One region of the Janthinobacterium sp. EB271-G4-3-2 genome, then DNA from elsewhere that is predicted to be linked to it. Evidence: predicted binding sites of a transcription regulator. Region 1 holds the regulator's gene; each other region holds the start of a gene.
The links. Region 1 encodes sigma-54, which starts transcription at its own class of promoters, with help from an activator protein. Its sites were predicted from a motif close to TGGCANGNAANCTGCTTT; they were not measured.
Positions count from the first base shown of each region.

Region 1 (4,436 bases):
GCTCGACGGCCGCGACGCGCCTGTGATCGCCTTCCTTGACGCGCAGCCGAGCGCGCTGGAACTGCTGGCCGACATCCGCGCCTTCATCGAGAAATGGCTGCCGTCATTCAAGTCCGACAACCGCAGCTACCTGACGGTGGCCCTCGGTTGCACGGGCGGCCAGCACCGCTCCGTGTACATGGCGGAACGGCTGGCGCAATACTTCGGCCCGAATGAACGGGTGGTGCTGCGCCACCGCGAACGTAGCTAGTTAATTCAGGTGGCGCAGCGGATGCGCTGACGCCGGCCAGACGGGGGCGAAGAAGCGCGCCACCATGGCCGCGTCGACCCCGTCCAGGCTGGCAGGCTGCCAGCGCGGCGCATTGTCCTTGTCGACCACCAGCGCGCGCACGCCCTCGAGCACTTCGCCATGCTCGAAATTGTGGCCCACCACCGTGCGCTCCATGCGCAGGCAATCGGCCACGCCCAAGTGAGCCCCCCGCTGCAGCAATTCCAGAGTTACCGACATCATCAAGGGCGAGCGCAGGCGCATGGCCGCCAGGGCCTTGCCGGCGAATGCGCTGTCGTCCTGCGCCAGCGAGGCCATGATGGCCGCCACGGAGCCGGCGCCGAAATGGCGGTCCAGCGCCGCGCGCGCCGCCGCCAGCGAGGAGACGCCGGCCTGTGCCTGGAATGGCGCCGCCAGCGCCTTGATGGCCACCGGCAAGGCCTCGCCCGGCGTCGACTCGAACAGGGCCAGCAGCGCCCCCATCTGCGCCTCGGGCAGGTAGACATCGGCCAGGTCCATGTACAGGGCGTCGGCCGCGCTGATCGTCAAGCCCGTCAAGCCCAGGTACAGGCCCAGCTGGCCGGCCAGGCGGGACAGGAAATAGCTGCCGCCCACATCGGGAAACAAACCAATATTGACTTCAGGCATGGCCATGCGCGTGCGGCCCGTGACGATGCGCAAGCGGTTGCCGGGCCCGGCTTGCGCCACGCCCATGCCGCCGCCCATCACCACGCCATCCATCACGGCGATATACGGTTTCGGATAGAAATGAATCACATGATTTAACGCGTATTCTTCCGTAAAGAAATCTTCCAGCAAGGCGCTGCCGCCTTGCGGCGTGGCCAGGCCGGCATCGTAAAAGAAACGGATGTCGCCGCCGGCGCACAGGGCTTTCTCGCTGCTCGAGCGGATCACCACGGCGTCCACCTGCGGATCGTCGCGCCAGGCCAGCAGGGCCGCGCTCAGGGCGCGCACCATCTCCAGCGACAGGGAATTCAAGGCCTTCGGACGGTCGAGCACGATATGCCCCGTGCGGTTGCGGATGGAAGTCTGGACGAAGTCGCTCATGGCAGGCGTGAAAGAAGTGAAAGTACAAACATTCTAGCGCCTGCGCGGGGAACATTGCGTTCAAAAGGTACGGGCGCAAAAAAGGGCGCAATGTGCGCCCTTAGTTGATCACAACCGGTTGAAAGTCGCGGGCCGCTTAGGCGGGGGCGAATTCTTCTTCCGAGCTGTCTGGCAGATGCTTGATCGCCTCTTTACCGTGCCCTTGCACTTTGGTTTTGTATTTCATCACTTGCCTATCGAGCTTGTCGATCAGGGCATCGATCGCGGCATACAGGTCTTGTGCCAGGCTTTCCACATAGACAGTTTTGCCACTTAAACGCAGGTTGACTTCGGCCTTTTGACGTTTTTCTTTCTCTTTGAGGTTATCCACGGTCAGAATCACGGCGATATCGATAACTTGATCGAAATGACGTTTCACGCGCTCCAGCTTCGTTTGTACGTATTCACGGATGGCTGGTGTCACTTCGAGATGATGTCCGCTGATGGTGAGATTCATACACACTCCTAAAGATGATCGGGTTCGTGCGGTCCATCCTATCCGGCCCGCAGAGGAACCGAAAAAAACTTACAAACACTTACGCAGGCTCACTGGCGGAATTTTCAACGCTTCCCGGTATTTGGCAACAGTACGTCGCGCAATCACCATGCCTTGTTCCCCCAGCATGTCCGCAATCTTACTGTCGGATAAAGGATTTTTAGGGTCTTCTGCTCCTGTCAGTTGCACGATCAATGCCCGTATCGCCGTCGATGACGCTTCGCCCCCCGCTTCGGTGGCGACGTGGCTACCAAAGAAATATTTCAACTCGAACATGCCGTGCGGGGTCAGCATGTACTTTTGAGTTGTTACCCGCGAGATAGTACTCTCGTGTAAACCCAGTGTATCAGCTATTTCACGGAGCACAAGGGGGCGCATGGCAACGGCTCCGTGCGAGAAAAAGTTCTTTTGTCTTTCTACTATCGCCTGTGCCACGCGCAGGATCGTGTCGAAACGCTGGCGCATATTCTTGATCAGCCACTTGGCTTCCTGCAACTGTGCGCCCATGGCGCCCTCGCCCTTGCCCTGCTTGAGCAAGTTGGCATACATGGCATTGACGCGCAGGCGCGGCATGACGTCGTTGTTCAGGGTCACTTGCCAGCCATTGCGCGCGCGCTTGACGACGACGTCGGGCACCACGTAATCGGACACGTCCGAGGCGAATACGGCGCCCGGATGCGGATTGCACTGGCGAATCACCGTCTGTGCTTCGCGCAGGTCTTCATCGTCGCAGTCGAGGGCTTTTTTCAGCTTGTTGAAATCGCGCTGGGCAAACCAGGCCAGGTGCTTTTCCACGATGACGAGGGCCATGCGCCGCGTCACCATGGCAATGTGCGGCAAGCGCTTGATTTGCAGCGCCAGGCATTCGGACGCATTGCGCGCGCCCACGCCGGGCGGATCGAAACTTTGCAGCAGCGACAAGGCCGTGCGCATCTCGTCGGCATCGATTTCCAGCTCTTCCGGCAGACGCGCCAGGATGTCGTCGAGCGTCTCTTCCAGGTAGCCATTGTCGTCGAGCGCGTCGATGATCAGCTCGACCAGCGCGCGGTCGCGCAACTCGAGCACCGTCACGCGCATCTGCTCCATCAGGTGTTCGCGCAAGGTGCAGTGATGGGCTTCGAGTTGCGGGCGCGAATCTTCGTCGTCGGGCGCCTTGCCCCGGCTCGCCTCGCTCCAGTCGCTGTCGCCGCCGTCCGCGGCGGCCGGGCCCTCGCCCGCCTCGCCGTCAAAGGTTTCCGCTTCGGCCGGCGTGGCAGGCGCCTCCTGGCCTGGCGGCTGGGGCGGCGCTTCGGCCGGCGCGGCCGTGGAACTCAAGGCCCCGTCGGACAGCAGGCGCAGCGAACGGTCGAGCGGGTCATCGAGGCGCTCGAGCAAGGGATTGTCCGTCAGCAGTTGCTCGAGCTCCTGGTGCAATTCCAGGGTCGACAATTGCAACAGGCGTATCGATTGCTGCAACTGCGGCGTCAGTGCCAGGTGCTGCGAAGTGCGCAGCTGCAATGATTGTTTCATTGGCTTACATGCGGAAGTGTTCGCCCAGATAGACCCGGCGTACCGACTCGTTCGCGATGATGTCGTCGGGGCGTCCCGACGCCAGTACCGAGCCCTGGTTGATGATGTAGGCACGGTCGCAAATACCCAGCGTCTCGCGCACATTATGATCGGTGATCAGCACGCCGATATTGCGCTCCTTCAAGAAGCGCACGATGCGCTGGATCTCGATCACGGCGATCGGATCGACGCCGGCGAACGGTTCGTCGAGCAGCACGAAACGGGGATCGGTGGCCAGCGCGCGGGCGATTTCCACGCGGCGGCGCTCGCCGCCCGACAGGGACAGGGCCTGGTTCTCGCGCAACTTTTCAATCTGCAAATCGGCCAGCAGTTTATCCAGGCGCTCCTCGATCTCGGCCTTCTTCAAAGGACGGCCTTCGACGGTCTGGATTTCCAGCACGGCGCGGATATTGTCTTCCACCGTCAGCTTGCGGAAGACGGACGCTTCCTGCGGCAGATAGGACAAGCCCATCTGCGCGCGGCGGTGGATCGGCAGGCTGGAAATGTCCACGCCGCTGATGTCGATGCTGCCGCCGTCCGACGGCACCAGGCCGACGATCATGTAGAACGAGGTGGTCTTGCCGGCGCCGTTCGGACCCAGCAAACCCACCACTTCGCCGCATTCGACTTGCAGCGAGACATCATGCACGACTTGCCGCTTGCCATAGGTTTTTTGCAGACCGCGAACGATCAGGGTGCTGCCGCAACGAGTATTGTCCATTATTTCTTTCCTGGCGCAGGCGTGGCCGGCGCTTTCTCCGCTTGGGGCGCCTTGGTCTTCGGCTGGATCACCATGCGCACGCTGCCGCCATCGGAGGTGCTGGTGCCGCTGTCGGAATTTTCCATCTTGAATACTTCCTGGCGGCTGTCATACGAGATGAAGGCGCCATTGGCCACGTCGGTCACTTTCGTGCCTTCCAGGCGCGTCAGCTTGGCCTTGGAAAACAGTTTCACCACTTCCGTCTTGTTGTCGTATTCCACGCGCTCCGCCTCGCCTTCGACCCACAGGTCGCCCGC
Region 1 covers NZ_JACYMG010000008.1:185,194-189,629, forward strand. The annotation lists gene rapZ (RNase adapter RapZ) at 1-250, shown strand, start outside; gene IGS55_RS18035 (enoyl-CoA hydratase/isomerase family protein) at 251-1,336, opposite strand; gene hpf (ribosome hibernation-promoting factor, HPF/YfiA family) at 1,473-1,832, opposite strand; gene IGS55_RS18045 (RNA polymerase factor sigma-54) at 1,902-3,380, opposite strand; gene lptB (LPS export ABC transporter ATP-binding protein) at 3,385-4,140, opposite strand; gene lptA (lipopolysaccharide transport periplasmic protein LptA) at 4,140-4,436, opposite strand, start outside.

Region 2 (4,436 bases), on a different contig from region 1:
AGCTGGCATAAATAGGTCGTGTATGCGCCTATCATCAGCAATTCGCCGTGCGCCATGTTGATGATGCCCATCAAGCCGAAGGTGATGGCCAGCCCCAGCGCGGCCAGCAGCAGCACGCTGCCCAGCGAGATGCCGTAGAACACATTGCCGGCGAATTCCATGCGTGCCACCCGCCCCTTGATCTGGCGCATGGTCTCGATGGCGGCCAGCTGCACGGCTTCGTCGGGCTCGCCTCCCTTCTCGAGCATGGCTTGCAGCACGGGCAGCAAGCGCGCATCGCTGCTGCCCGCCAGGGCCTGCACGGCCTGCTTGCGCGTGGCGGCGTCTGGCGCATGCAGGTTGGCGCTGGCGATCAGCACCTGCAATATCTGCTGGATCTCGCCATCGCTTTCCCGCGCCAGCGCCTTGTGGATCAGGGGAAGCTGCGCCGGATCCACGGATTGCAGCAGCGCCTGCGCGGCGGCCAGGCGGGCGCTGCGCTCCGGCGCCAGCAACTGCAAGCCCGACAAGGCACCCGCCACGGCCGAGCGCAAGCGGTTGTTGACCATGACGCCTTCGCTGCCTTCCGGCAGCGGCACGCTCCGGCCGCTTGCCGGGTCAACCGCCTGCTCGCCGTCGACGAGGTACACCTTGCCATCGGGCGCGGCGTATAAAGTGTCGTCCTGCAACGCCTGCAGCACTTTGGCGGCCTCGGGGGTGGCCAGCGCGGCGATCTGCGCCACGGCGGCAACCCTGGCGTCGGGGTCGTCGCCGGCCAGCGGCTTGAGCAATTCTGGAGCGATGGCGGCCTGCGCCAGCGAGGATAGCAACAGGCAGGCGAGAACCAGCAGTTTGGGGAGAAGCTGCATGTGCGTGGATTCCATGTAGTAAAGCCGATGTCTTGACAGGTATCCTTTCCCCAAAGACAAGGACAGGGGTCGGACCCGCCGGGTCTGACCCCAGCTCTTTGCCTGGGGTTGCGGCGACGAATCGACGCGCAAGCTTTTTACAGCTTCTGCTTGCCCTCATTGCCCTTGATATACGGGCTCCACGGCTGGGCGCGTATCGGTTCCTTGGTTTTCCACACGACATTGAATTGCCCATCGGCCTTGATCTCGCCGATCATCACGGGCTTGTGCAGGTGGTGGTTCGTGGCATCCATGGTCAGGGTGAAGCCCGATGGCGCCTTGACGCTCTGGCCCGCCATGGCGGCGATCACCTTGTCGGTATCGGTCGACTTGGCTTTTTCCACGGCTTGCGCCCACATGTGGATGCCGACATAGGTCGCTTCCATCGGGTCGTTCGTCACGACGGAACCCGCGTTCGGCAGCTTTTGCGCCACGGCATACGCCTTCCACTGCTTGATGAAGGCCGTATTCACGGGGTTCTTGACGGACTCGAAATAATTCCATGCAGCCAGGTGGCCGAGCAGCGGCTTGGTATCGATGCCGCGCAGCTCTTCCTCGCCGACGGAAAACGCGACGACGGGCACGTCCGTGGCTTTCAAGCCCGCATTGCCCAGCTCCTTGTAGAACGGCACGTTCGAGTCGCCATTGATAGTGGAAATGACGGCCGTCTTGCCACCCGTGGAAAACTTCTTGATGTTGGCGACGATGGTTTGATAGTCGGCGTGGCCGAACGGCGTGTAGACCTCGCTGATATCGCTATCCTTGACGCCACGGCTTTTCAGGAAGGCGCGCAGGATCTTGTTGGTGGTGCGCGGATACACGTAATCCGTGCCCAGCAGCACGAAGCGCTTGGCGCCGCCGCCATCCTTGCTCATCAGGTATTCCACGGCCGGGATCGCCTGCTGGTTCGGCGCCGCGCCCGTGTAAAACACATTCTTTTCCAGTTCCTCGCCCTCGTATTGCACCGGGTAAAACAGCAGGCTGTTGAGCTCCTTGAACACGGGTAAAACCGACTTGCGCGACACGGACGTCCAGCAGCCGAACACGACAGCCACTTTATCCTGCGCCACCAATTGTCTCGCTTTTTCCGCGAACAAGGGCCAGTTTGACGCCGGGTCGACGACGACGGCTTCCAGTTTCTTGCCCAGCACGCCACCCTTGGCATTGATCTCGGCGATCGTCATCAAGGCTACGTCCTTCAGCGACGTTTCGGAAATGGCCATGGTGCCCGACAGCGAGTGCAAAATGCCTACCTTGATCGTATCGGCGGCCAAGGCTGCCGGCATGTAAGTGGACGTGGCCAGGGCCAGTGCGCCGGCGGCGGCCGCTTTCAGGATGATGCGTCGTGACATGGGGACTCCTGTGATGGGTTCGTGGGGTCGAGCTGAGCATACGATGTTGTTAAAGCAGAATGCATGCCAGCACGAGCAGGTGTCCGCCATGGTGCACGCGGCGCTCGCCGCACGAAAAAAAACCTGGCTGCACAAGGACTGTGCAGCCAGGTTTCAAATTGCCGTAAAACGGTGCGCCGGACGCAACAATCCCGGCATCAATCCTTGCGCGGCACGCCTCTCAAGCGGCGCCAGCCCTTGCGTCCCAGCGGGAACAGCAGCATGAAGGCGATCAGCCACGGCAGGATGTAGGCCATGGCCGTGATGGCGTTGGCCACGCCTTCCGATAGGTTGTCCGTGAAATTGCCCAGCGCGCGCTTGACGGGGCGCCAGAACGATTGCTTGCCTTCGGCGCTGATGGCCACGTTCAGCAAGTCCGTGTCGATGCGCTGCATCAACAGCGCGTCGGCCGCCGTCGCCTGCTCCAGCTCCACTTGCACGGTGGCCAGTTCCTTGGTCACCTTGATCAGGGCGTCGACATTCGCGCCCGAGCGCTTTTCCAGATCTTGCAATTGCGCCTGGTATTGCTTGAGCATCTCCAGGCGCTTCTTGCTGTCCAGCACAGGACGGCCCAGGTCTTCCACCTTGGTGCCCTGGCTCGTGACGTCGCCTTCGGCCGCGACCAGCGCGACGAGCTTTTTGATGCCGGCCGGCTTGGCGCGCATGCTGATGCGCGCATGCACGTAGCGGCCGCTGTCTAGGCTGGAATCGAGCAGCAAGCAGCCGTTTTCCGTATCGGCCTTGCAGGCGGCAACGACTTTTTCATACAGGGGCCGCACTTGCGCCTCGTGCGTATCGACGCTGACATTATGTTCATAGGCTAGAAACTCGCTGCCCTTTTCCTTGCCTTCGAGACGCGCGGCGCTCGATTGCCCGCCGCTTTCGCCCTTGCCGCCGCAACCGGCCAGCAACATCAGGCCGATCAGACCTACATACACTTTTTTCATGATTTCTTTCCTGAATTATTTTTGCAGCGGCAACAATGCGATATCGGGCAAGTGCGCCGCCACGTCCTGCACGGTGGCGTATTGCGTTAGCGACGCCACCACCTGCGGCAGCGGTTCCGCCCAGATTTCCGGCAAGTCGCGTTCCTCGGGCGCCAGCACGGGAAAGGCCAGTTGCTCGCGTGGCGGCGTGAAGGCGGCATCGACGCCGGGCTTGTTGCCGCGCGCATCGATGCGGTACCAGCCAGAATCCTGCAGATACACGGCGTTCAAGCCATGCAGGCAGAACGGCGGACCCACTTCCCCGACGGCCAGGCGCTGGTAGCACAGGCCGGCGGGAATGCCATTGGCGCGCAGCAGCGCGGCCAGCAGATGGCTCTTCGCATAGCAATAGCCGGTGCCATGCTGCAAGACGTCGGAAGCGCGGCAAGTGACGGGATTGCGCTGGTAATCCCAGCTGTGGGCCACCTCGTCGCGCACGAAGGCAAAGCAGCGGGCCGCGATGGCCGCGTCGCCCACGGCACCTGCCGCCAGTGCGGCCGCCTTGGCGCGCACGGCCGGATGGTCGCTGTCGATGTAGGTGCTGCTGGCTAGATATATGGAAAAGTCGGGGGAACAGTCGGTAGGCATGGCATAAAGGCAATGCGAAAAGATAATGCGCGATTTTAGTCGAAGCGGCGCAACATTCACCGTTTCTTTGCGCAGGAACAAAGAAAATCCACGCGCCGGGCCAGCTGCGCGGGGGCCGGCGACTTTGGCGGCGGCCCGGTAGCTGGTATCATGCGGGCAAACGCAGCCGGCCCTATAGGCCCGGCACAAGCACTACCCTGCGAAGCGGCCCCGCCACCGGGCGCGCCGCCGACGCCACCCTACAGATCAGAGAAACGAGTTCCCTATGAGCACTTCATCGTCCCACCCATCGTTCTGGCGCCGTGTCCCGCTGGCTTTCGGCGCCTTCTTCAGCACCCTGTCGGATGCCGCCTATGCGGCCCGCGTGGAAAAGCTGTCCCTGCCCGAGGCTGCTCCCGTATCGCCAGCGGCCCCGGCGCCAGCCCCCGTGCCGACACCGGCCGCCGCCCCCGTTATCTTGAAAGAAGCGACGCCGGATGCGGCCCTGCAGTTGCTGGCCCTGCTGCAACGGGAAGCGCGCCTGATCGACTTCACCCAGGAAAACCTGGGCAGCCATGCCGACGCCGACATCGGCGCGGCCGCCC
Region 2 covers NZ_JACYMG010000006.1:265,296-269,731, forward strand. The annotation lists gene urtB (urea ABC transporter permease subunit UrtB) at 1-848, opposite strand, end outside; gene urtA (urea ABC transporter substrate-binding protein) at 986-2,239, opposite strand; gene IGS55_RS15210 (DUF4349 domain-containing protein) at 2,437-3,225, opposite strand; gene IGS55_RS15215 (transglutaminase-like domain-containing protein) at 3,241-3,852, opposite strand; gene IGS55_RS15220 (DUF2760 domain-containing protein) at 4,118-4,436, shown strand, end outside.
Region 2: a site for sigma-54 is predicted at 2,291-2,308, ahead of urtA (urea ABC transporter substrate-binding protein). Genes of this name have one in related genera too.

Region 3 (4,436 bases), on a different contig from region 1:
TTGAAGGCGGCCAGCGTATGTTCGAGGAAGCCGCCCTCGTTGAGGGTATCGCTGTGCAGCGCCACCTGGATATCCATGCGGTCGGCCACCGACAGGCAATTGTCGATGGCGGCCGGCGTGCTGCCCCAGTCTTCGTGCAGTTTCAGGCCGATGGCGCCCGCGCGCACCTGTTCTTCCAGCGGCAGCGGCAGGCTGACGTTGCCTTTGCCCATGAAGCCCAGGTTCATGGGGAAGGCGTCGGCCGCCGCCAGCATCGCGTGCAAATGCCACGGTCCCGGCGTGCAGGTGGTGGCGGCCGTGCCCACGGCCGGTCCCGTGCCGCCGCCCAGCATGGTGGTCACGCCGCTCATCAGCGCTTCCTCGATCTGCTGCGGGCAGATGAAGTGGATGTGCGTGTCGACGCCGCCGGCCGTGACGATCATGCCTTCGCCGGCGATGATCTCGGTGGCGCCGCCGATGGCCAAAGTGACGCCGGGCTGGATGTCGGGATTGCCCGCCTTGCCGATGCCGAAGATCAGGCCGTTTTTCAAGCCGATATCGGCTTTGACGATGCCCCAGTGGTCGAGGATGACGGCATTCGTGATGACGGTATCCATCACCTCGGCCGCGCAGCGCTGCGACTGGCCCATGCCGTCGCGGATCACCTTGCCGCCGCCGAATTTCACCTCTTCGCCGTAGATCGCATAGTCATGCTCGATCTCGATGAACAGTTCCGTGTCGGCCAGGCGGATACGGTCGCCCTTGGTGGGGCCGAACATCTCGGCATATGCGCTGCGGGGAATGCTGGCCATCTCAATCCTTTCCCGGTGGAGTGTCTTGCAGTTCGCCCATCACTTCGCCGTTGAAGCCGTAGACCTTGCGCTCGCCCGCCAGCGCCACCAGTTCCACCGTGCGCTGCTGGCCAGGCTCGAAGCGCACGGCCGTGCCGGCCGTGATGTTCAGGCGCATGCCGTAGGCGCGCCAGCGCTCGAAGGCCAGCGCCGGATTGACTTCAAAAAAGTGGAAGTGCGAGCCGACCTGTATCGGCCGGTCGCCCCGGTTGGCCACCACCACGGTGGCCGTGGCGCGCCCGGCATTCAAGCTGATTTCGCCTTCTTCCAATTGGTATTCGCCTGGGGTCATGAGGGGCTCCTTCTCAAAAAACTACGGTATCGGGTGGTGGACTGTCACCAGCTTGCTGCCATCGGGGAAGGTCGCTTCCACCTGGATGTCGGGGATCATCTCGGCGATGCCGTCCATGACGTCGGCGCGCGAGAGTATCTTGGTACCGTCCGACATCAGCTGCGCCACCGACTTGCCGTCGCGCGCGCCTTCCATGATGACGGCGCTGATCAGGGCCACCGCTTCCGGATAATTCAATTTCAAGCCGCGCGCCAGGCGCCGTTCGGCCAGCAGCGCGGCCGTAAAAATCAGCAGCTTGTCTTTTTCGCGGGGAGTCAGGTCCATGTTCTTCCTTCTTCAAGTGTTCCAGATGCGAGGCACGACGGCGTCGCGTCCCAGCATGGCGGGGCGCAGCAGCTGCCATGCGGCCAGCATGATGCGGCGCGCCGCCTCGCTGTCGCCGCACAGCAGGCGCACCACCACCAGCGATTTCATGTGCGTGGCGCCAAACGCGGCGCCGGCCGGCACGGCGATCCCGCGCACGGCCGCCAGCACGGCCGGCGCAACTGGCATGCCGACTGCGATCAGGGTGGCGCACACCGTGTGGCCCGCCAAGCCCAGCGGACTGGCCATCAGCGCGCCGTCGGCGGCCAGCACACCCTGCTCCCACCACAGCAGCTTGCCGCCACGGCGGATCCGCACCTGCTGGCTGATACTGCCCGTATTGAAAACTTCGCCCGAGGCGCTGCGGCCCAGGCAGACGATGTCGCAGCCGATGTAGCGGGCGTCCTGCGCCAGTTCCACCTCGTGGCGCAGGCGCACGCACGCCTGGTCGAAAAAAATGCTTTCCTGCGGCAGCCACTCGATGGCCGCGCCGCTACCGGCGTGCAGCACGATGTGCTGGCCCGAGACGTGGCCGTTGGCGCGGTACCACTTGGCGGCGCCCGGCGACGTGAGCAAGGCGTGCGCGCCCTCGCCCACCGTGGCGTCGACGGCCAGCTGGTCGCCGCCCACGACGCCGCCGGGCGGATGGATGATGATGGCGTGGCAGACGGCGCCGCCTTCCGGGTACAGGGGCTTTTGCACGCGCAGGGGGCCGCTGTGCGTGCGCTCGACGAGGCGGCTGACGCCATCATGCAAGGCAAAGCCCAGGCGCAGCTGCGCCTGCCATGCGCCGTGTGCGCTGGCTGGTAAAGGCGTGACTGGTCGGGTGCTGTCTGGCATGCGGGGCAATCGCGTAAATAAGCGATTACCTAAGCAGGATATGTGCCAGCGTCAGGGGAAGGAAAAGTGAGAATCGTGCACCGCGCTGCGGCGGGCGCACCGGCATGGTGCATCTGCCGCACCGCGGCGCTTAGGCCGCAGCCACTGTCACGGCCAGGGTGCGCCGTTCGCGCAGCAAGGCCGTGAAGGCTTCCGCGGCCAGGGGGCGGCTGAAAAAATAGCCCTGCATTTCATCGCAGCCGTGTTCCGTCAGGAAGTCGACCTGTTCGCGCGTTTCCACGCCTTCTGCGATGACGCGCATGTCGAGGTTGTGCGCCAGCGAGATGACGGAACGGGCGATGGCCGCGTCGCTGCTGCTGGTGGTGACGTCGTCGACGAAGGATTTGTCGATCTTCAGCACGTCGATGGGAAAGCGTTTCAGGTAGCCGAGGCTGGAATAGCCGGTGCCGAAATCGTCGAGCGAAATACCCACGCCGATATCCTTCAGGCGCGTAAGGGCCGCCACGGCCTTGTCCGGGTCGCCCATCACCGTGCTTTCCGTGATCTCGATGCCGAGGCAGGCGGGCGCGATGCCGTATTTGCGCAAGGCCGCCTCGACGAAAGGCACCGTGCGGTCTTGCGCGAACTGTTTGCCGGACAGATTGACGGCCACCTTGATGCTGCCCAGGCCAGCGTCGTGCCAGGCGCGGATTTGCGCGCACACGCTTTCAAGCACCCATTCGCCGATGGCCGTGATCGAGCCGTATTCCTCGGCCAGCGCGATGAACAGGCCGGGCGGCACCTTGCCCAGTACCGGATTATCCCAGCGCAGCAGGGCTTCCGCGCCCAGCAAGGCGCCCGTGCGCAAGCACATCTGCGGCTGGTAGTGCACTTCGAATTCATCGCGGCAGATGGCGCCGCGCAACTGCTGCTGCATCGCCAGGCGGGCGCGGATATCGCTGCCCATGCGCTCCGTGAAGAAGGCGTAATGGTCGCGCCCCATTTCCTTGGCGCGCACCAGGGCCGTGTCGGCGTGGCGCAGCACGTCGTCGAGGCTGTCGCCGTCGGCCGGGCACATCGCGATGCCGATGCTCGTCGTCAGCGCCAGGCGTTCGCCATCGACGCTGAGTTCCTCGCGCAGGCCGGCCAGGATGGTTTGCGCCAGCCCCAGGGTACGCCCCAGCAGGGCATCGTCCTGCAGCAGGATCTGGAATTCGTCGCCGCCCTGGCGCACCACCGTGTCGCCTTCGCGCACGCAGCCGGACAGGAAACGCGCCACCACTTGCAGCGCCTTGTCGCCGACGGCCTGGCCGTGCGAATCGTTGATGTTCTTGAAGCGGTCCAGGTCGAGGCACATCAGCACCACCTGCTGGCTGTCGCGCGCGGCGTTCGCGCGCGCCTGTTCGAAGCGCTCGCGCAGCAGCACGCGGTTCGGCAAACCGGTCAGCGCATCGTGGTAGGAAAGGAAATCGATCAGATGCTGCTCGGCCTTGCGCTCGCTGATGTCGAGGAAGACGCCGATATAGTTGACGACGGCGCCGTCGGGCCCGTGCACGGTGGAGACGCTGAGCAGGCAGGGATAGGTGTCGCCGCTCTTGCGCCGCGTCTGCACCTCGCCCGACCAGCAGCCGCTGCTGCGCAAGCCCTGGCGCAGGGCCAGCAGCACCGCTTCGCCCGTGTATTCGGCATGCAGGCGCATGATGTCCGTGCCCACCACTTCCTGCGCCGCGTAGCCGGTGATGCGCGTAAAGGCGGGATTGGCCGTGACGATGACGCCAGCCGCATCGGTGATCAGGATGGCGTCCTGGGTCGCTTCGAAGACCTGGCCCGACAGGCGCAGCAATTCTTCATTGGCGCGGCGGATCTGCACTTCGCGCGCCAGGGTGCTGGCCACTTGCTCCAGTTCGGCCGTGCGTTCGGCCACCCTGCGTTCCAGGTTGGCGCGCTCCTGCGCCAGCTGCAGCTGCGCCCGCGCCAGGCGCACGTGGGCGTCCGTGCGGGCCAGGATTTCCTCGGCCTGGAAGGGTTTGGCGATGAAATCGACGGCGCCCAGCGCAAAGCCGCGCACCTTGTCGTCCGTATCGTACTGGGCCGACAGAAAGATCACCGGCACCTGGCGCAGGGACGGTATC
Region 3 covers NZ_JACYMG010000006.1:134,628-139,063, forward strand. The annotation lists gene ureC (urease subunit alpha) at 1-791, opposite strand, end outside; gene IGS55_RS14600 (urease subunit beta) at 793-1,122, opposite strand; gene IGS55_RS14605 (urease subunit gamma) at 1,144-1,446, opposite strand; gene IGS55_RS14610 (urease accessory protein UreD) at 1,459-2,325, opposite strand; gene IGS55_RS14615 (two-component system response regulator) at 2,456-4,436, opposite strand, start outside.
Region 3: a site for sigma-54 is predicted at 2,356-2,373, ahead of IGS55_RS14610 (urease accessory protein UreD). Genes of this name have one in related genera too.

Region 4 (4,436 bases), on a different contig from region 1:
GTGGCGTTCTAACTTGGCATGTCCCTGCCGCACAAGAAAAGCTGCCTTCTGGCAGCTTTTTTCACGTGTGCGCCTGTGCCGCAAGCCGTGCTTCGGCGACAATGCCCGCATGAAACGACTCCCTGCCCTGCTGCTCTTGCTCTGCCTGTCCCTGCCCGCCATGGCCCAGAAGCAAGCGGCCTGCCCGTATGCCGCCTGGAAAAGCGGCTTCAAGGGCGATGCGCGGGCGCAAGCCACGTGTTTGCTGCGTCCTGTGAAACTGTATGCGCGCCTGGGCGAGAGCGCGCCGCTGCCCGAGTTTCTTGCCGCCCGCATCGGCCAGCGCACGGACATCGCGCCTGCCAGGCTGCGTGCCTGGCTGGCACAGCAATCGATCAGCGAGGCCGACGTGGGCGGCGCCGTCGATGCACCGCTGTCGCGCGCCGTGGGCCGGCTGGCCGCGCCCATGGCCCGCTATTTCGTCATCCACGACACCAGCTACCCGAATTTCCTGCTGGAGCCCATTCCCGGCCACATCAACGACGCCAGCTGGGATTTCAACGATTTCAATCTACGTAACCCCGCGCTGGGCGGCGGTCCGAAAGGCCATGTCTACGTGAACCGCCTGGGCGGCTCGCTGCAAGTGCGCGACTTCGGCACGGCCAGCTACGCCAGCAAGCTGGAAAAAGACAAGCCATCGCTGACTGGCCTGTTCCTGCACGTGGAACTGGTGCAGCCACGCAACTCCGTGCCCGGCGGCGGCAAGGGCAACGATGGCCTGGCGCCCGATCCCGGCTTTACGTCCGCACAATACGAACGGTTGGCCCTGCTGTACATCGCCGCCAGCGTGCGCAAGGGAACATGGCTGATCCCCGCCTTCCATGCCGTGCTCGACACAGGCTTTGCGAATGGGCATGACGATCCGCAGAACTTTTCGCTGGAGCAATGGGATACGGCCCTCGGTCATTTGAGCGCCGTCATGACAGGCGCCGACGCGGCAAATTGAACACCCCCCGCATGCCGAATTGGAGGATACTTTAGCTCCCCGGCCGCACCGCGCGGATGCCGAGCTGTCGATGGAGAGCTGCGATGACCTATGCCTCTGACCAGAAAATGCATGTACTGGACATGCCCGCGCGCACGCGGCGCATCTTCAGCATGCGCGATGCCGTGCTGACGCAATGGGAACACGAGGTACGCGCCAAGGTACGCGGCGCCGATGCCCTGCTGACACCCATATTGATCAATACCTTGCCCGCCTTCTTCGACAACCTGGCCGAAGCGCTGACGCCAGGCTATCCGCGCGACGATGCCACCGGCAATACCAACGCCCCGGCCGTGCACGGCAACGAACGGGCGCGCATGACCAGCTATGGCCCGGAACAGGTGATCCAGGAATACCAGATCTTCCGCGACTGTTTCGCCGATGCGGCCCTCGAAGCGGGCGTGCCGCTGCGGCGCCGCGACTGGCAGGTGATCAATGCCTCGATCGATACGGGTATACGCGAAGCCATCCTGGAATTTACCGCCATGCATGAAAGCTTCCAGCGACGCATCGCGGCCGGGCTGTCGCACGACATGCGCAATCCCCTCTCCGTCATGCTCAACAGCGCCCAGCTGCTGCAACGGTGCCCACAGCAGCTCGACGTGCCGGCCCTGGCGTCGAAAATCATCGAACACGGCAAGCGCCTCGACGAAATGATCCAGGAATTGCTTGATACGCTCAGCTACCACCGGGGGCAAAAGCTGCCGCTGGTCCTGCATCGCTTCGATATCCTGCCGCTGGCGCAAAAGGTGGGCGACAGCGTCAATACCGGCCATCCGGGCAAATGCCTGGTGACGGGCGCGTCCGTCACCGGCTGGTGGTGCGAAAATTCGCTGCGCCGCGCCCTGGAAAACCTCGTGGGCAATGCCCTCAAGTACGGCGACGACGGCCCCATCCATATCCACATCAACACCCTGCGCGAACGCATGATACTCACCGTGCACAACACGGGCAGCACCATCGCCCCGGAGCAGACCGAGCGCATCTTCGAATACCTGCGCCGCGAACACCAGGGCAGCGCGCTCGGCTGGGGCATCGGCCTGCCCTTCGTGCAAAACGTGGCGGAAAGCCATGGCGGCAGCGCGCTGGTCGACAGCGCGCCGGAAACGGGCACCACGTTTACCATCGACCTGCCCATCGACTGCCGGCCCTTCGTCACGCCGGACGCCTGACTTCACCATCCAGCGCCCCATCCGCCTGCAAAATCGCTGCCGTAGCGCACCAAAGCGGTGCGGATGACGGTGTTACGCCACAAAAATGGTCATTCTTTACATACTTTCGGGTACGCGGCACTGGCACGATTTCTGCTGAGCTATAGTCAGACACGGCTCAAGGGAAATCACAACATGGCAAATTTTTTCAATGAAATGACTGCAAATGAAGTGGGTACGGACAGCAAGGTACGTGAACACTATCGTGAATTCAGCAACTGGCTGGAGCAGCAATCCCCCGAGACCATCGCCCGCAAGCGGGCCGAAGCCGACCTGACGTTCCGCCGGGTCGGCATCACGTTCGCCGTCTACGGCGACGATGCCGGCACGGAACGCCTGATTCCGTTCGACACCATCCCGCGCATCATCCCCGCCGCCGAATGGGCGCAGATGCAGACGGGCCTGGTGCAGCGCGTGCAAGCCTTGAACATGTTCATCCATGATATTTATCATGAGCAAAACATCATCAAGGCCGGCATCATTCCCGCCGAGCAAATCTACAAGAATGCCCAATACCGCCCGGAAATGCAGGGCATTGCCGTCGCCTCCGACATTTACGCCCACATCGCCGGCGTCGACATCGTGCGCGCGGGCCAGGGCGAATTCTATGTACTGGAAGACAATCTGCGGGTGCCGTCCGGCGTATCCTACATGCTGGAAGACCGCAAGATGATGATGCGGCTGTTCCCGGAACTGTTCGCGCGCAACCGCATCGCGCCCGTCGACCATTACCCGGACATGCTGCTCGACAACCTGCGCTCCGTCGCGCCCATGGGCGTCGATGACCCGACGGTCGTCGTCATGACGCCCGGCATGTACAACTCCGCCTACTTCGAGCACGCTTTCCTGGCCCAGCAGATGGGCGTGGAACTGGTCGAAGGCAAGGATTTGTTTGTCAACGACAATTCCGTCTACATGCGCACCACGCGCGGGCCCAAACGCGTCGACGTCATTTATCGCCGCGTCGACGACGATTTCCTCGACCCGCTGGCCTTCCGCTCCGATTCCTCGCTGGGCGTGCCGGGCCTGCTGTCCGTGTACCGCGCGGGAAGAGTCACCCTGGCGAACGCCATCGGCACGGGCGTGGCCGACGACAAGTCGATCTACCCCTTCGTGCCGGACATGATCAAGTTTTACCTGTCGCAGGAACCGATCCTCAACAACGTGCCCACCTACCAGTGCCGCAAGGCGGCCGACCTGTCCTACGTGCTGGCCAACCTGGCGAAACTCGTCGTCAAGGAAGTGCATGGCGCGGGCGGCTACGGCATGCTGGTGGGGCCCGCGTCGAGTCTGGCGCAGATCGAGGACTTCCGCCAGCGCCTGCTGGCCAATCCGGACGGCTACATCGCCCAGCCGACCCTGGCCCTGTCCGCCTGCCCCACGTATGTCGATGCCGGCATCGCACCGCGCCACATCGATCTGCGCCCGTTCGTGCTGTCGGGCAAGACCATTTCCATGGTACCGGGCGGCCTGACCCGCGTGGCGCTGGGCGAAGGCTCGCTGGTGGTCAATTCCTCGCAGGGAGGCGGCACCAAGGATACCTGGGTACTGGAAGCCACATCCGCCTTTGCAGGAGAGAAAACATGCTGAGCCGCACTGCCGATCATTTGTTCTGGATGGCCCGCTACACGGAGCGGGCGGAAAACACGGCGCGCATGCTCGACGTCAACATGCAAACGTCCATGCTGCCCCAGTCCGAGCAGGACGCGGAGCAAGGCTGGCGCGCCACCTTGGGCATTTCCGAGCTGCAAAGCGCGTACGACCACCAATATGGCCACTTTCATACGCGCGACGTGCTCGACTTCATGGTGCGCGACCCGAACAACCCCTCGTCCATCCTGGCCTGCCTGACGGGCGCGCGCGAAAACGCCCGCGCCGTGCGGGGGACGTTGACGACGGAAGTGTGGGAAATCCAGAACGCCACCTGGCTCGACATGCAGAAGCGCCTGAAAAGCAATCTGCTGGAAACGGACCCCAGCGCCTTCTTCGAATGGGTCAAATACCGCTCGCACCTGTCGCGCGGCGTAACTCTGGGCACCATGCTCAAGGACGAAGCCATCCACTTCATTCGCCTCGGCACTTTCCTGGAGCGGGCCGACAACACGGCGCGCATCCTCGACGTGAAGTTCCACGGCGCGCGCGACACCTCGAAAGACATCAACCAGCGCGACTTTTACTACTGGGCGGCCCTGCTACGCTCC
Region 4 covers NZ_JACYMG010000001.1:650,165-654,600, reverse strand. The annotation lists gene IGS55_RS02745 (TonB-dependent receptor) at 1-12, shown strand, start outside; gene IGS55_RS02740 (hypothetical protein) at 110-985, shown strand; gene IGS55_RS02735 (sensor histidine kinase) at 1,069-2,196, shown strand; gene IGS55_RS02730 (circularly permuted type 2 ATP-grasp protein) at 2,371-3,825, shown strand; gene IGS55_RS02725 (alpha-E domain-containing protein) at 3,819-4,436, shown strand, end outside.
Region 4: a site for sigma-54 is predicted at 2,318-2,335, ahead of IGS55_RS02730 (circularly permuted type 2 ATP-grasp protein). Genes of this name have one in related genera too.